One region of the Pseudoalteromonas sp. PS5 genome, then DNA from elsewhere that is predicted to be linked to it. Evidence: predicted binding sites of a transcription regulator. Region 1 holds the regulator's gene; each other region holds the start of a gene.
The links. The regulator FliA, encoded in region 1, starts transcription of late flagellar genes. The targets are predictions, from matches to a motif close to CTAAAGNTNNNNNNNNNNNNGCCGATA.
Positions count from the first base shown of each region.

Region 2: a site for FliA is predicted at 2,399-2,425, ahead of D9603_RS00300 (flagellin). Genes of this name have one in related genera too.
Region 3: a site for FliA is predicted at 3,045-3,071, ahead of D9603_RS04210 (DUF3530 family protein). Genes of this name have one in related genera too.

Region 1 is NZ_RCSQ01000016.1:19,146-25,064, reverse strand. It holds gene D9603_RS02195 (chemotaxis protein CheA) at 1-1,489, opposite strand, end outside; gene D9603_RS02190 (protein phosphatase CheZ) at 1,503-2,276, opposite strand; gene cheY (chemotaxis response regulator CheY) at 2,296-2,679, opposite strand; gene D9603_RS02180 (RNA polymerase sigma factor FliA) at 2,722-3,456, opposite strand; gene D9603_RS02175 (MinD/ParA family protein) at 3,459-4,319, opposite strand; gene flhF (flagellar biosynthesis protein FlhF) at 4,312-5,787, opposite strand; gene flhA (flagellar biosynthesis protein FlhA) at 5,807-5,919, opposite strand, start outside.
Region 2 is NZ_RCSQ01000003.1:11,907-17,825, reverse strand. It holds gene D9603_RS00305 (flagellin) at 1-432, opposite strand, end outside; gene D9603_RS00300 (flagellin) at 1,339-2,301, opposite strand; gene flgL (flagellar hook-associated protein FlgL) at 2,617-3,852, opposite strand; gene D9603_RS00290 (flagellar basal body rod C-terminal domain-containing protein) at 3,855-5,867, opposite strand; gene flgJ (flagellar assembly peptidoglycan hydrolase FlgJ) at 5,869-5,919, opposite strand, start outside.
Region 3 is NZ_RCSQ01000033.1:502-6,420, reverse strand. It holds gene D9603_RS04225 (phosphotransferase) at 1-643, shown strand, start outside; gene murU (N-acetylmuramate alpha-1-phosphate uridylyltransferase MurU) at 651-1,343, shown strand; gene djlA (co-chaperone DjlA) at 1,333-2,175, shown strand; gene D9603_RS04210 (DUF3530 family protein) at 2,172-3,014, opposite strand; gene D9603_RS04205 (DUF368 domain-containing protein) at 3,136-4,071, shown strand; gene D9603_RS04200 (2OG-Fe(II) oxygenase family protein) at 4,073-4,759, opposite strand; gene nhaD (sodium:proton antiporter NhaD) at 4,943-5,919, shown strand, end outside.

The DNA of each region.
Region 1 (5,919 bases):
CTTGAGAAGCTGAAAGTGTCACGGTTCCCATTCTTGGCTTACCAGACGCTTCTCGAACATCTGGCATCTCAATTCCGTGGTCAACAGAATTTCGTACCAAGTGAACCAACGGATCCGCAAGCGCTTCAACTAAGTTTTTATCTAAATCAGTTTCTTCACCTTGTAAAACAAGATTGATTTCCTTTTTTAAGCTTCGAGCAAGGTCTCTTACAACCCGAGGAAAGCGACCGAACACTTTCTTGATGGGTTGCATTCGAGTTTTCATCACAGCGCCTTGCAAGTCAGCTGTCACCACATCAAGATTTGATATGGCTTTACCCATACTCTCACTATTTGTGTTATTCGCCAGACTGACCAAACGGTTGCGTACCAATACCAACTCACCGACCATATTCATGATTTCATCAAGACGTTTTGTGTCGACACGTACTGTTGTTTCTGCTTGTGCAGCTGGCTTTTTAGCTGCAGGAGCTGCGGCCTTTGCAGGCTCTGCTTCTTTTTGAGGCGCAGGTTTTGCTTCGGCTTTAGGAGCTGGTTTAGCCGCTGGCTTAGCCGTCGGTTTTGAAGCTGCTTTCGCTTCAGGCTGTTTGGGTGATGGCGTTGGAGCTTGCGTTACCGCTTCTTCAGTTGCTTTTGGCGCACTGCCTTTTCCATGTAACTCGTCTAATAAGGCTTCAAACTCATCATCTGTGATTTCCTCATCGTCTCCACCGTTGGCATTTGCTTGCTCACTGACTTGCGCTGGTGCTTGAGCTTCTTTAGGAACAGGGTCTTCACTGTTTGGTGCCCCGCCAAATTTGCCGACACCGTGTAACTCATCTAATAGATTGTCAAATTCGTCATCAGTAATGTCGCCATCATCACTGCTTGGTGGTGCACTTTCCGGGCTTTCTGTACTGGTCGGAGCGGGACCATTTCCTGAACCATGTAACTCATCAAGTAAATTTTCGAATTCTTCTTCAGTTATCTCATCAATACTAGAACTGGCGTCGCCGTCAGTATCGGCGTCAAATAAAACATCATCTGCACTAACTTCAGGTACTGGTTCAGTTTCTGCAACAGGTGCTGAAGCGACTTCTTCAACTACCTCGCCCTCAGATGCTGGTTGACTGAGTTTGTGAAGTGTTTCAAGCAACGCAGGATCAGCAGCTTCAGGCTCTTCACGATTTTGGATACAAGCAAACATCTCATTGATTGTATCCAAAGACTGTAAGATAACATCCATCAATTCGGAAGTTACTTTTCGTTGTCCCTGTCGTAACACATCGAATACGTTTTCCGCACCATGACAAGCGTCTACCAGCTCCGTCATGCCCAAGAATCCAGCTCCACCTTTAACAGTATGGAAGCCACGGAAAATCGCATTAAGAAGTTCTTTATCTTCAGGGTTGTTTTCTAGCTCAACAAGCTGCTCAGATAAAAGCTCTAATATTTCGCCTGCTTCAACAAGAAAGTCCTGCAAGATATCTTCATCGACTTCAAAGCTCATACACACTCTCCAACTAGAAGCCTAAACTAGATAGCAAGTCATCGACTTCGTCTTGACCAGAAACCACGTCGTCTCGTGATTCAGCGTCAATAATTGGACCTTCAGGCCCAGACAATTCATCACTGATAGTCTCTGTTGTTTTTATTTCATTTTCATTCGATTTAGTACCGGCCTGTGTTTCGTCTGCTGAACCAAACACAGTAAGGAGATGAATGAGACTATCTTCTACTTCTCGAACTAATTCAATGACACGGCGGATGACCTGACCAGTTAAGTCTTGATAATCTTGTGCCATGAGCACGTTTGTCATCAAACCTTGTAACTCGTCCGTACGTGTTTTCGAAGTCTGCATAAAGCTATCTAGGTCGTGGCACAGAGATTTGAATTCTCCGAGCTGAATATCTCTACTCATTAAACGATCCCAAGTTGGCTTTATTTGTGCTAGTTCGTCGGCAAGGTTTTGTGCCAACGGTAAGCTCTCTTCGACAGCGTCCATCGTTTTGTTTGCAGCGCTCTCCGTCATTTCCATGACGTAGTTGAGGCGCTGTTTAGCGTCAGGAATGGCCTCCGTTGTGAGGTCTGCAAGGCGAGTATCCAGTTCAAAGTTTTTCAATGACTCATGTAACTGACGAGTAAGCTTGCCAACCTCTGCAAATAACTCGGATTGCTCTTTGTTAGCAGCCTCTAAAATCAGCTGATCCGCTTTTTCTTGTTCACCTTGCTCTAATAGCTCTACAAGTTGTTTAGCTTGCTCGAGTGTAATTTGAGGCGCAGCGTTTACAGACATAGGCCATTTCCCCTTGCTGTTAGCCTAAGCGCTCAAATACTTTTTCAAGCTTGGTTTTAAGTGTACCTGCCGTAAATGGTTTCACGATATAACCATTAACCCCAGCCTGTGCTGCAGCAACGATCTGCTCTTTTTTTGCTTCCGCGGTTACCATAAGCACAGGAATATGTTTCAACTTTGCATCAGCTCGTATTGCTCGCAATAAATCGATCCCTTGCATTCCTGGCATATTCCAATCAGTTACTACAAAGTCAAACTCCTGATTTTGTAGCATCGGAAGTGCTGTACTACCATCATCAGCTTCTTGAACATTTGTAAAGCCTAAATCTCTTAATAGGTTTTTGATTATTCTTCTCATAGTAGAGAAATCATCAACCACGAGAATCTTCATGTTCTTATCCAAAACTTCCTCCAGTGAGGTTCGAACCCAACTATTTTATGTACTCTAATTTATCCAGTCATTGATTTTAGCTTTTAGCTTTATCATTGCCTGACCGTGAATTTGACTTACTCGAGATTCACTGACATCTAAAATGGCGCCAATCTCTTTTAAATTCATTTCATCGTTATAATAAAGCGACAAAACCATGGCATCTCTTTCTGGTAATGATTTTATCGCATTTACTAAAGACTCGTTAAAACGTTCATTTTTAACGTTATTAAACGGTTTGTCTAGCGCAAAATCGCTATTTGCAGGGGTAATCACATCTTCGTCTACCCCAAGATCCTCAATGCCTATTACTTTGCTTGCATTTACATCATGTAAAATATGATGGTACTCATCTAGAGATATATCAAGTTTTTCAGCGATTTCAGTGTCTTTTGGTTCTCGACCAAGGAGAGATTCGAGCTCAGATATAGTCTCTGCAACCATTCGGCTATTTTTGTGGACAGATCGGGGAGCCCAATCTCCACGACGAATTTCATCAAGCATCGCACCTCGAATACGTATGCCCGCGAAAGTTTCAAAACTGGCACCTTTACTGGCGTCAAAGTTTTTTGTTGCCTCAATTAACCCTATCATTCCTGATTGGATCAAATCATCAAGTTGCACGCTTGCCGGAAGTCGAGCGATTAGGTGACACGCCACTTTTTTGACAAGTGGAGCATGCCTTTCAACCACCTTATGAATATGGTCAGAAGTTTGATATCCCGCAGCTCTGTTGACCGGAGAAGCCATAATCACCCGTTTACAAGTTGTTCAATAAAAAATTCTAAATGACCAGAAGGCTGATGAGGAATTGGCCACTTAGCCGCTCTCGTAGCTAAGCCTTTAATAGCAACAGCTGCAGGAGAGCTTGGAAATAAATCAACGATAGCCCTTTGTCGACGTGATGACTTACGCATATTTTCATCAAACGGTACTGTCGCGACAAGCTCTAGAGCAACGTCAAGAAAACGATCGGTCACTTTTGATAGTTTAGCAAAAAGTTCCTGACCTTCACGCATGCTACGAACCATATTGGCCACTATTTTAAAGCGGTAAACTCCATGTTCTCGACTTAATACTTTAATTAATGCGTAGGCATCTGTAATGGATGTCGGTTCATCACACACTACCACGAGTACGTCTTGAGCGGCACGAGAAAAACTCAACACCATATCCGAAATTCCGGCTGCAGTGTCAACAATTAACACATCAAATTGTGTATTTAGTTCACTAAAAGCTCTTATTAACCCAGCATGCTCTGCTGGAGTGAGCTCAACCATATTCTGAGAACCTGACGTAGCTGGTACAATTTTTATACCTGCAGGCCCTTCAACTAGAATTTCATCTAGTTCACACTCTCCTGATAAGACATGTGATAAATTCTTTTCGACTCTTAGACCTAGCATCACATCACAGTTTGCCAAGCCTAAGTCCGCATCTAAAACAAGAACACGCTGTCCTTGCTGACCCATAGCAATAGCGGTATTGAGCGAAACATTGGTTTTCCCCACTCCCCCTTTGCCGCCGGTCACGGCTATGACTTTTACACCCTGGTTGCTACTTTGACTCATTCTACGCAGGCCACTTGCTTGATCTAAAACTGTGTTAATCATACATTCCTACTGACTCTGACGCTACAGGTACACGTCGAGAGTGCTGTGCTTTTATTCTTTTTAAATACAGTTGCTCAGCCTTTTTTACTAGCTTTTGAGCATTTGCTACACGAATGTCCTCTGGCACTCGCTGACCGTTGGTAAGATACCCTATTGGCAAGCGATTTTGAATCGCTATGCTAATAATCTCACCTAAACTTAGACTTTCATCAAGTTTTGTGAAAATACAGCCACTTAAATTTACTTTTTGGAAGTGTCTTACCGTTTCTTGCAACACGTTCATTTGTGATGTCGCACTTAACACTAAATAACTTCTAATATCAACTCTTGCGCTACGCATAAGTGTATTTAACTGTTCAGTTAAGCGCAAATCTCTTTGACTCATTCCTGCCGTGTCTATTAATACTAGACGCTTATTACGTAAATGATAAAGCACTTCTGCAAGTTCATTTGCATCTTTTACTTGCTTAACTGGACAGCCGATGATTCTACCATAGGTTGCTAGTTGCTCGTAAGCGCCAATTCTGTAGGTATCCGTTGTAATAAGTGCAACTTTATCTGCACCGTATTTTTGGGCGCCCAATGCTGCAAGTTTTGCCACTGTCGTTGTCTTACCTACACCAGTCGGGCCGACCATTGCAAAAACGCCACCTTGACGCAAAATATCATTGTTGGTGGTGTGCATCTGATTTATGACCATATTTAAGAGTGCGCTCCACGCCTCTTTTCTTGATACATCATCTGGAATGAAGCATGCCATTTGTTCAGCAACTTCTTTATCAATCCCCATCCCCTCCAGACGGTCTACAAGGCAAGCTCGTGTCGGATCGCGACGCGCCATTTCTTGTTTCATTAGCCCAGATACCTGATGCTCTAGCAGCTGGCGAATTGAGTTCATCTCTTCGCGCATTGCACTCATTTCATCTTTTTTGCTATGAACCTCTGTTAAATCATCACCAAAGCCATTATCGAGGTCATCAGATTCTCCCCACGGCTTCGATTGCTCTGTGGCTTCATCTTCAAAGTCAAAAGATTGACGATGAGTTTGTGGCGCTGACCTGTAAGTAGGCTTCGCCTCTGGTTGCATCTTGCGTTGGTTGCCTAGCATCTGTTCTGTATCAATGCCTGACTGCGAGAACATAGAGGCAAGCTCTGGTGAGCGAGGACGTGGAGCTTGACGCTCCAAAAGCGCCTCTAAGCTGTCAGCTACCTGAGCCTGCTTAGCTGGTTGTGCTTGACGAGGCTCTGGTCGCACAAAACGCGTTTGTGTTTCTTTTGGTGCACTAGCTCGGCCAGTTGTAGGTTGTTGCACCGGTGCAGCTGTGCGGTCATTATCAATTGCAGCAACAATTTCAACACCATCAGCTAGCTTTTTGTTAGACATAATGACAGCATCTGCGCCAAGCTCTTCTTTAACTTCATTTAAAGCCGTACGCATATCTTTTGCAAAGAAACGTTTAATTTTCATGTTACAGCCCCTTTATCCTCTATTGTCCTACCGAGCTTACTATCTTGATTTGTCTCTCTTCAGGCACTTCTTGATACGACATCACTCGTAAACCTGGGATAGTGTGTTTAACAAACCTAGACAATACACTTC
Region 2 (5,919 bases), on a different contig from region 1:
AGCCGCGTATGTGCCATCAAGCAAGTTTTGACCACCAAACGTGGTGTCGGAGGCAACACGGTTGACTTCTTTGGCTAGCTGCTGGATTTCTTCTTGGATCGCTAACCTGTCTTCATCAGTGTTAGAGCCGTTAGCTGCTTGCTGTGAAAGCGTTCTGATCCGCTGAAACATCGACGTAATTTCATCCATCGCCCCTTCTGCAGTCTGTGCCAAAGAAATACCATCATTAGCATTTCGGTTTCCTTGATTCAGACCCATAATTTGTGATTGAAGACGGTCGGAAATTTGTAGACCAGCCGCATCATCTGCCGCACTATTGATGCGCATACCTGATGATAAACGTTTAAAAGAAGTATCTAGTTCATTGCCAGAATTAGTTAGTTGTCTTTGTGCGTTAATAGCACTGACATTAGTATTTACATATAAAGCCATAACTCACTCTCTTTTTGTCAAATCAATTATCTAATTGATAGATAGTTAAATGACAAAGCGGCACTTATGCATCGGGTGTTCAACCAACTAAGGCAACCAATTGCCACTTTGACGCCAAAATTAACTCTGACAAGATATAAGCAATATGCAGGCCAACAATAAAATACGTATTCTAAATAGTGAAGTCGATAGGAATTATCTAACCTGAGGTTTAGATAAGGAGTCTTCCAACTCATTGCTGCTAAAGCATAACTTAGTTTTTCCTTGTCTAGCCAGAGAGTTTTATGGAAAACACCGCTTCCGCGTCCTGCTCTCGTTAAGGTGTTTGCATCCTACGCATTAATAGCTGGCCATTAGAAGTGAATTTAACGCAGCCAGCGCGAAAATCAGCAATAAAAATCACTATTTATCAAAAAGTTAGACTCCCTAGTTGAGCAATAGCATAAGTTGAGAGAGTGAGCGAGTTGAAGTAGGAAAGTAGTTGTAGCAACTTCTATTGCGTTGCTGTACTGCCAAACAACCTAGATCAATACAGGAGTTTCAACTGCGAAATATCAGAAGATTAGCAGTAATAATATTTTTCTTTAATTCTGCTATGACCAATCGCAAAGAGTAATTTACAACAGTAGCATAAGAAGGCGTTACTAGTGATGACTCAGTTCTCAGGGGCTCCCCAACTTGCGTCAATAAACTATCTATATAAAAAAGAGGCCCAAGAGCCTCTTTTGTTTTAATTTTGAGAGTGAGTGTCATTTTTCCAGCACAAAGTTGGCATACTATGTGCTTTACTTAACGTGTTCATTGTTTAAATGAACGCAGTTGGATTTTAAGCTCCTCCGCTTTATCATCCAATTCGGTGTCTAGGCAAATACCCCATTCGGCCTAGGCACCTTTACCTTCCTATGCTTATCCTAGTAGACTCAAAGCAGCCTGAGGACGCTGGTTAGCCTGACTCAAGATTGTTTGGCTAGCCTGTTGAAGGATCTGCATTTTCGTTAAGTTTGCCGTTTCTTGCGCAAAGTCTGTATCTTTGATACGTGATTTAGCAGCAGATAAGTTTTCAGCAATATTCGACTGGTTACGAATTGTTGACTGGAATCGGTTCTGTACCGCACCAAGCTCAGCACGTTTCTTATCAACTACTGCAATCAAAGCATCCATACCGGCCATTACTGCTTGCGCATTAGCTTGTGTCGATACTGAAATACCTGATGCAGTGAAAACACCAGAGAAACTTGTTGCATCCGCTGAAACCCCAACAGAAGTACTGATCGTTCCGGCAGTTGCACTCAACGAAGCTCCGGTTACACCACTTGCAATACCTGCGATACCTGAAAGCGTAAAGCCGCCATTTGCCACTAAGCTGTTCGTAGTCGCGCCTACAGTTTGCATACTGAAGCTGATTGTTTGAACAGCATCGGCACCTACTTGGAAGTTAGCAGCATATGAGCCGTCAAGTAGGTTTTGACCACCAAACGTTGTATCTGCTGCAACACGGTTTACTTCTTTTGATAGAGATTGGATCTCTTCTTGAATCGCCAATCTATCTTCGTCAGTATTAGAGCCGTTTGCTGCTTGTTGTGCTAGCGTACGGATACGCTGGAACATTGAGGTAACTTCGTCCATTGCACCTTCTGCAGTTTGTGCTAGAGAGATGCCGTCGTTTGCGTTACGATTACCTTGGTTTAGACCGTTAATTTGTGATGTTAAACGGTCTGAAATTTGTAGACCTGCCGCATCGTCAGCTGCGCTGTTAATACGAAAGCCTGAAGATAGACGCTTGAATGATGTATCTAGTGAGTTACCAGAATTCATTAATTGTCTTTGTGCGTTCAATGAACTTACGTTAGTATTTACATAAAGTGCCATGATGGTTCTCCCACTTTAAATCGAGTCTTTCACTCTCAAACTTAGATTCTTTTCCAACCTTTGAATGTTTTTCACTCTCCGGCTTGGTTAATTAAGTTATCGGTCGGCAAAATATTTCCTTTAGTGTTTTTTTTAAAAAAATTTATCATCATGATTAGTATAGATTTTTATCTTGAAACCAAACTATTTGACAAAGTTTTGACGGCAAGACATTACCAGCCTTAAATAATTACTAACTATATATAATTCAAACTGTTGGGTGAGAAAGGTAAAGTTTTAGTAGTTGTAGGGGAAGCAGCCTGTAAAGGCTGCGTTTTAACGAATGTAGTCCAGTAAAGAAAGGTTAGTTAAACGACCAAATGTAGCTTGAGAGGCCTGCAAGGCGGTTTCATGCTTAGTAAGCTCAGAAATCGCAGAGTAAAAGTCAACTTCCATCAGCGCTGCTTTATTAGCTTTGTTATCCACATCAAGATCGGAGTTAGCTTGTTTGACTAGTTTTGCAGCATTAAGTCTACCACCAAGTCCTGCTTGAGCCTGTGATACCTTTATCTTTGCGTTATCCAAACCCGTAATGCCATCTGCAAGTACTTGTTTGTAATCTTCACCCGTAATGCTTGGATCTCGTAAAGAGGTGATCATAGATTCCAACGTGTTAAGAATATTTTCTTTCTGGGGCTTTTCTAAATCAAAGCTGATTTGCCCAGGCGCTGCACCATCATATTTAAATTCCATCCCTGCTACTTTTACCGCATTACCTTCAAAGGTACCAGTCGAGATAACCGTACCGCCTTGCTCCAACTGATAGGTGTTTGGTGTGCCTGCAGCTATGACTAAATCAAAAGTATTCGCTCCTGCAGGAGCGGCAGGGTCTGCGTTGTAGTTTGCTTTGTGAAATTTATCAAATACTGCTTGCTCATCAACATAGACAGATGCCGAGGTCACCCCGCCAGATACAACCCCTGTATTTGAGGTGATATTGAGGCGTTTGTCTGCACTCTCAAAAACGTCAAAGCCGTTGTCACTTGAACGAACTTCAACACTTTCTGCTATTTTTATTTTATGTTGACCTTGGTCGCCGTTGTAAACATACTCTCCGCTCGCTGAATCGAAGCTATAAGTTTGCGTATTGTCTTGATAGCCAGAAAATATAAATTTTCCATCTTCACTTTTGGAGTTCATCAAATCCAAAATCGTGTCTTGGATTGATTCTAACTCGTCAGCAATTGATGCACGGTCAACATCCGACAGGCCACCATTACCCGCCTGAATGGATTTTGCATACGCACTATCTATCGCTGTTTTAATATTTTCCAAAACCGACTCTTGGGTATCCAACCGCGATGACAACATCGTTAAATTTTTTGTGTACTGATCGTTTGCTTGAATTCTATCGTCAAACAACATTGCTCTGGCGGTCGCGGAAGCGTCATCTGACGCACTCAATACCCGCTTTTGAGTATTAAGCTGTTGTGTGGCTTTATTAACATCTTGCTGATTACGCAAAATAGAATTGAGATTTGAATTAAAAATTTGATTTTGAGATAAACGCATAATTACCTCGCGGCACTTAATAAGGTATCAAATACAGTTCTAGCTGCAGATATCACCTGCGCTGATGCTGAATATGATTGTTGAAAACGTAATAGGTTTGCAGCTTCTTCATCCAAGTTTACGCCAGATAAAGATTCAAACCAGGCACTGGATTGGCTAGCAAGCGCCTCAAATGCTGCACTATTTGTTTTTGCCTGGTTGGTGATAACACCAACACCCGTCACAATATCGGCATACGCCTCGTTAAACGTTTTATGACTTTCGGTGCTGCCGGTAGACTCCACATTCTGTCTCACTAAATCTGACGACTTCAGGCCATCTAACGCAGCACCATTACGGTTATCATCAAAACCACCTGTATTAAAACTAATCTTGAAGCTGTCACCTGTATTCGGCGTTCCTTCAATGTCGAATGTGAATCCAAGATTATTAAACGGTGCAGGAGCTGCGCCAACTGTCGATAGGATATCTTTACCATTAGCAGGCGCGGTAAAGGTGTGATTCACCCCCGACGCACTAGTCAATGTGTACTCATCAGCATTTGCCGTTTTAGTTAACGTATACGGGCCATCATTTAATGTTGGCGGCGTAGTGGCCGTAAATGCACTTGTTGTTGGGTCGGTATCCGTTACCGTACCCGCTGAAATTGTCGCCGTTCCGTTATTATCAGCAGATTTTTCAGTACGAATAGGCGATGCCAGTGCCAGCGCTTCAGGCCTTTGTGTCGCTAGTTCTAGACTTGTAGCCGCTTGTTGATTTAGTTTTACTAGAAATTTATCTCCGGTTGCCCCAGCACCGGTGACATTCATTTGCAAACCAAAATAATCCCCAGTACCCGTTATAACACCAGCGGCAATGGTGCCAGTTGTAGGGCTACCAATAGGATTGCCTTTAGCATCTACTGCGGTAATTTCCACCGTTGTCGGGCTGGTGTAAGTGACTTGAAAGTCAGTCGCAGGCAACTCATTGCCGCGACCAGGTTCGAGCGTTGCCGTTAATGCAGCAGTGCCGGTATTATCGCTATAAGCAAAACCACCTACAGTAGGGATTTTAAACAAGTCTCCACCTATATTACCGTCTAAGTCCATCCCTAACTTATTTTGTTGATTAAAGGCATCCGCTAGTGCAAGTCCTATCTGACCCAGTTGATTTTGTGCTGGAATTAATACTTCGTCCCTAAAAGCAAGTAATCCACCTATTTTTCCCTTCAAACTGCCACTATCTAACTCTAACTGCACAACATTTTTATCTTTGATATCCAGAACAAGTGATTTGTGGTTGGGATCAGGATCTCCTTTATTTGAAAATAAGTTAAACGCACCTCCTTGCATAACGAGGGCATCACCCGTGCCAAGAAAAACAAGCTTTTCGCCATTTTCACCATCGAGTGTCTCAATATCTACCAGTTCAGCTAGATCTTTAATTGCTTGGTCTCGCTCGTTGAGCACACTGTGATCAACACTATTAAGGTTAAGCGCTGACTGGCTCGCAACTTGTTTGTTTAACTCACTAATTTTTTGTACTAAGTTGTTTGCCTCTTGCGAAAAAATATCGAGCTGGTCATTCACAATACTACTTTGATCAACCACAATACCTGACAGCCTGTCCATTTGATCAATTAATCCCTGTGCACCTGTCATAAACAAAGAGCGATTTGTGGTAGATGATGGTAAGTTGACTGCGCTCTGAAGATTATTAAACATTGCGTTAATGCTTTTACTCAGGCTGTTAGACTCCTGAGCAAATAACGTATCAACACGACTAGATTCAGTCACAAACTGCTCGTAATAGGATTGGTTTGAAATATCTCGGTTCAACTGTTGCTGTGCGAACTGATTAAGTAGGCGCACAGTTTCACCACGACCAACCATACCACCAATCATCGTACCGTGTTCCGTTCTCTCACGGATATAACCTTTAGTATTTAGGTTTGCGATGTTTTTACTGGTAGTTTGCAGTAATTCTGAGTTTGCTCTAACTCCTGCAGCTCCAATGTTTAATAGATCAAATGACATTTCATCTGACTCCCTTTGTTAACGCACCAGATACCAAATCGGATATATCTAT
Region 3 (5,919 bases), on a different contig from region 1:
TATTGCTCAGACGCCGACCAGTGAGTGGATGAAACCCTATGATGCTGACTTTATTGCCATGGAGCTGGAAATATTTCATGAGTGGCTGGTGACAAAGTGGCTAAAAAGTTCGCTGACAGAGCAGCAACAAATACAATGGCAAAACGTCAAGTCAAGGTTGGTCGCGGTTATGCTCGAACAGCCACAAGTGACGATGCACCGAGACTTCCACAGTCGTAATGTTATTTTTCATCAGTCACAGTGGTATTTGATTGATTATCAAGATGCCGTGCAAGGGCCTGTTACGTATGACAGTGTGTCTTTACTAAGAGACTGTTACACGCGATTGCCTACTGATGAGTTTGCAATGTTGCAGCGATATAGTTTTGATAAATTACATGCCGCAGGTCTGTTAGCTGATATGGATTTTAGTCGATATCAATATTACTTTGATCTTACTGGGTTGCAGCGACACCTCAAGGCTGCGGGAATATTTACGCGACTATTGCAACGAGATGGGAAAGGCGGGTATCTAGATAATATTTTGCCAACGCTCGATTACATTCTTGAAGCTGCTCAGAAGTATGATGAATTTCAGTGGCTTGCAAGCTGGATTAGGCATGACATAATGCCTAAAGCAAAAGTCAAACTTAGCGCCAAATAAAGCGAATATGAAAGCAATTATTTTATCAGCAGGTCGTGGTAAGCGGATGATGCCACTTACAGCGACACAGCCCAAACCGATGTTGAAAGTAGCGGGTAAGCCACTCATTGAACATCACATTGAACGACTAAAGTTAGCTGGTATCACCGAGGTTGTAATCAACCTTGCATGGCACGGTGAGGTGATTAAGCACTACTTTGGTGATGGTAGCCACTTTGGGGTAAATATTACCTACAGTGATGAACCAGAAGGAGGGCTTGAAACCGCAGGAGGAATTATTCAAGCACTACCGTTACTGTGCCAGGATAGCGACCGCTTTGTGGTTATAAATGGCGATGTTTTTACCGATTATGATGTGCGTAGTCTTATACAGCTGCAACTTGGAAAAGCAGCCGCTGGACATTGTGAAGCACATATTGTGTTAGTGGAAAATCCAGCACATAACCCCAATGGTGACTTTTGTCTCGCTCACCAGCCTTTGAACCAAGAGCAATATACATTTTCTGGGATAGGTATCTACCATCAATGTTTTTTTGCTGGGCTAGAACATGGCTTTGTTAAGTTAGGGCCACTACTTCGCAGTGCACTTGCAGAGCATAGAGTGTCAACAGAACTGTATCTTGGTCAATGGGACGATATTGGTACTCCTGAGCGACTAAGCGCAATAAATAAAAAGTTAGGATATAGCGATGTGGGGTAAATTATTAGGAACCATGTTTGGTTTTTTGTTTGGTCGGTGGTTGGGCGCGATTCTGGGCTTTTACCTCGGACATTTGTTTGACAAAAGCTTACGTCAAGATTTTGATAAGGTCGGTGGTTTTCAGGGCTTTATTAAAGGAGATGAGCTGCACGAACGACAAGCTCTGTTCTTTTCAAGCTGTTTTGCTGTTATGGGGCATATTGCTAAGTCTAATGGCCGTGTCAGTGAGATTCATATTCAAGCCGCATCAGCATTTATGACCGAAATGGGGTTGCAAGGAGAAGACCGAAAAGAAGCGCAGCATGCTTTTACCGCAGGAAAAAGCAGTGACTTTTCAATCAAAGAAGCCGTAACAGATTTTAAAGAAGCGTTTGCTCGGCGCTATGATCTAAGGCAATTATTCTTAGAAATTCAAATCCAAATGGCATTTTGTGATGGTCATGTATCAGACGCTGAAAAAGCGTTACTAAAGCAAGTCAGCAAATATTTAGGTTTCGCTGAAACGCATTTTTTGTTTTTGCTAAAGCGTTACCAGGCTGAGTTTGAGTTTCGTCGTGCCCAACAAGCTGGAAAGTCACAGCAACAGCATCAGCATCATGGACACCAAGGAGCACCGCAACCGAGCGGGCTTACACGCTCAAAAGCCTTGGCTGTGCTTGGCTTAGGTGAAAGCGCAAGCGCGAGTGAAATTAAAAAGGCGTATCGCAAACTGATGTCACAACATCATCCGGATAAGTTGGTATCGCAGGGGCTGCCGACTCATATGATGGAAGTAGCTAAGCGGAAAAGCCAAGATATTCAGTCTGCCTACGAGTACCTTAAAAAAAGCTAAAGTATCCGTAAAAAACCGAGTAGTTCCTTGCGTAAACGCTGGTGCTGGAGCGGATCGGTTTTTTCCCCAAATAGCTCTCTTTGGCGGTAATCTAGCTTACTATTTTTTCTTGCCCACCTTACTCTGTCAGCGGTGCTATCGACTACCATTGGGTTATCAAAGCTGTAGTAAATATCCAAAAGAGCGGGGCTTATCAAAGACAGGTTTGATGCTAGGTGCTTTTGTCGCATTGCATTAGGCAGCTGGGGGCTGACGACGGTGTAAGCATCAATACGAAGGTTGGGTAAGGTTGCTAAATGTTCTGCGAACACACCAGCACTATTGCCAAATGCAACAACGACAAGCTTCTCTGTTTGTGTCATTGATAACGTATTGTAGAGCACTTCAAAACGACTGACTAACGCGGCTTTATAGTTGTCTAGGTTCATCTCTGAGACAGGCTCAACAGATTTCGGCTTTGGCTCAGCTTCTGGTGTTTCAATATCTTGATCTAAGAGACTTGCAGCATAGGACAAATCAGGTGGCGTGATGGTATACGTATCATATCCATCATCACTCAAGCGCTTAGCAAGGAAACTGATCCCGCTGTTATTAAGTGGCGGCATTTGCATATCAGGCAGGAAAATGACAATACCTGCCCGCATCGAAGCCATGTGCTCTTGATGAAAAACGTAAAATACTTCCTCTTCACTGTTTAGCTCCAGTAACCCCGCTGGTTCATAAAAACGCTGTGCATCTTGTTGAAAAAGCGCTGTTAGCGGTGCTGGGGCTATATGTTCGGCTGCGAAGCAACTTACTGATATTGAAATTAATAATGTAAAAAGTGCTCTGCTTAGCATAATACGTGTGCATGATTTTCCATGGTTTAGTATCGGCCTACTTGGCAAAAGCTTTAGCAGTCGCCTTTATTTATGGTTTTAAGGTAAACTGCCACATAGAGAAAATAAATGGAGAGTATGCGTGCAATACAAAGATAGCAAACGAGACTATCTCTTTATGTTTTTAAAAGGGGCTGGGATGGGTGCTGCTGATGTTGTACCCGGAGTATCAGGTGGTACTATTGCCTTTATCACTGGTATCTATGCGCGTTTTTTAAATGCAATAAAAAGTGTTAATTTGCAAGCATTAGGGTTGTTGCGCCGTGAAGGTATAAAAGCTACATGGCAATATATCGATGGTAGCTTTTTAGTAGCGGTGTTTTCTGGGCTAGTTATCAGTGCAGCATCTTTGGCTAAAGTTATTACTTACTTGCTTGCGCACCACCAAATACTGGTATGGTCATTTTTCTTTGGCCTTATTGTCGCTTCTTTTATTTACGTAGCCAAACAGGTCTCGAGCTGGAACGGTAAAAATATTGCGGCCTGTGTAACTGGCGCTGTGGTTGCTTTTGTCATTACGTCATTGTCGCCAGCGGAAGCGCAAGCATCTCACTGGATGTTTTTTATTTCCGGTGCCATCGCCATTTGTGCAATGATTTTACCTGGAATTTCGGGTAGTTTTATCTTGTTATTGCTGGGCATGTATGGACATGTACTGAGTGCTGTAAATCAACTTGAAATAACACTCGTTGGCCTTTTTTTACTGGGATGTGTTGTTGGGTTGATGTCATTTTCGAGGCTGTTGAGTTGGTTATTAAGCCATTATCAACAAGTCACATTTTCGGTATTGGCAGGATTTTTACTCGGATCACTGAATTTACTATGGCCTTGGAAGCAAGTGCTGACCACTTATGTTAATTCTAGCGGTATTGAAAAGCCCTTGACGCAAGCAAATATTTTGCCGCAGCAGTACAGTGCGCTGTACGGGCAAGATCCAAATACTTTGGCCTGTGTGTTACTTGCCATTGCCGGACTTGCCCTGATTTTAGCAATTGAAAAACTGAGTGAAAAATATTAGCTCAGGCTATCGTTCTAAACCACCCAGTGACAGAAAGGCGCGGAGACTTTGCAAATGGCGCAACGTAAGTTACTGAGTGAATTTTGTTGACATCAAACACCACCAAAGAATTAAACTTGGGGGCGTAACTATGAGTTGGTGTGCCATCTGTTTCAAAAAACTGTAGTAGCCCACCCCAGTCGGGGTGCCAATTTTTGCTTAAGCTGAGGACGTAGGCATATACTCGTCCTTCGGCCTCTACAACGTCATTGTGGCGTGTTAAGTACTGACCTGCGATAAATCGAGTTGCTTGAGCCGAGGTACGCACGATTTGTTGTTCTGAGATATGTGAAAAGCAGGATTGCAGCGCCTCGCTATTTAAATCTTTATACAGACTTTGCAGTAATTCAGGGCTTTGTGCATCGACCGAGTGACGACCATACATAAAACCTACGCCGCGCGACGCGTAGTGATGAATGTCTTCAAGTAGCGCCTGTTGTTCTTGTGGCGTCAAGGCTAAAATATCGCTGTCTTTAACTGATTTGGCTGCACCATTGTGGAAAAGTGCCAGTTGATAGTCCAGTTCAGATAAGCATTGGTGTAATTGCTGTGCTGCTGTTTGTTCGAGAATGTTTTCAATTCGGGCAAATCCCTTCTCGCACAAATCCTGCTGTAATCTTTGTTGTTGTTGCGTTGAAAGTTGGAGCATAAATTCCTGCCGCTGATGTATAGCCATTTAGTGTGTTCATGGCATGCCTTAGACTTCTGTCCAATGCTGATTATTTTTTACCTATGCTAAAGTGAGTTTGGTTGAAATGCCATCCCTCTGCACTCATCAATAGGCAAAAAAATGAAAATCAATGGATTACTTTTACTCTGTTGCGCATGGGTCATGTTGTTGATCCCGTATCCAGCCTTGGCTGCTCAAGGCTCCTTAGATCTCACAAATTCTACTTTGGGTTTCGTCTGTATTGTGATTTTTGTCATGGCTTACACTTTGGTCATGCTGGAAGAAAAAATCCATATGCGAAAGTCTAAACCTGTGTTGGTTGCGGCGGGGGTTATCTGGCTGTTAATTGGTGCATATTATGTAAACCAAGGCCAGACAGACGTGACTGAGCATGCGTTTCGACATAATCTACTTGAGTTTGCTGAGCTAATGCTCTTTTTGCTCGTTGCTATGACTTATATTAATGCGTTGGAGGAGCGGCGTCTTTTTGATGCGTTACGCGCGTGGATGATTCAAAAGGGTTTTAGTTATAAAAACCTATTTTGGATCACTGGGTTTTTATCATTTTTTATCTCGCCTATTGCTGACAACCTAACGACGGCACTGTTGATGTGCGCTGTTGTCATGAAAGTAGCGGAAGGAGATAAAGAATTTATCAACTTAAGTTGTATCAACATTGTAGTTGCAGCCAATGCTGGTGGCGCATTTAGCCCTTTTGGAGATATAACCACGCTCATGGTATGGCAAGCAGGCATGGTGCACTTTAGTGAATTTTTGGTACTGTTTGTTCCTTCACTCGTAAATTACGTCGTTCCTGCTTTAGTGATGAGTTATTTTGTGGCAGATAAAAAGCCGAGTGCTGTCTATGAGCGGGTTGAACTAAAGCGTGGTGCATTAAGGATCTTAACCTTATTTTTATTAACCGTTGCAACCGCCGTACTGGCTCATAGCTTATTACACCTACCCCCTGTGCTTGGTATGATGATGGGATTAGGTTACCTGCAATTTTTTGGCTACTTTTTAAGGATGACACTACCAGGTTCATTGGCAAGAAAACGCGCGATGGCGCAGCGAGAAGGAGACAAAGAGCGTCTCGAAAAACTCGGTAGTGTTGTTCCGTTTGACGTTTTTAGCAAGGT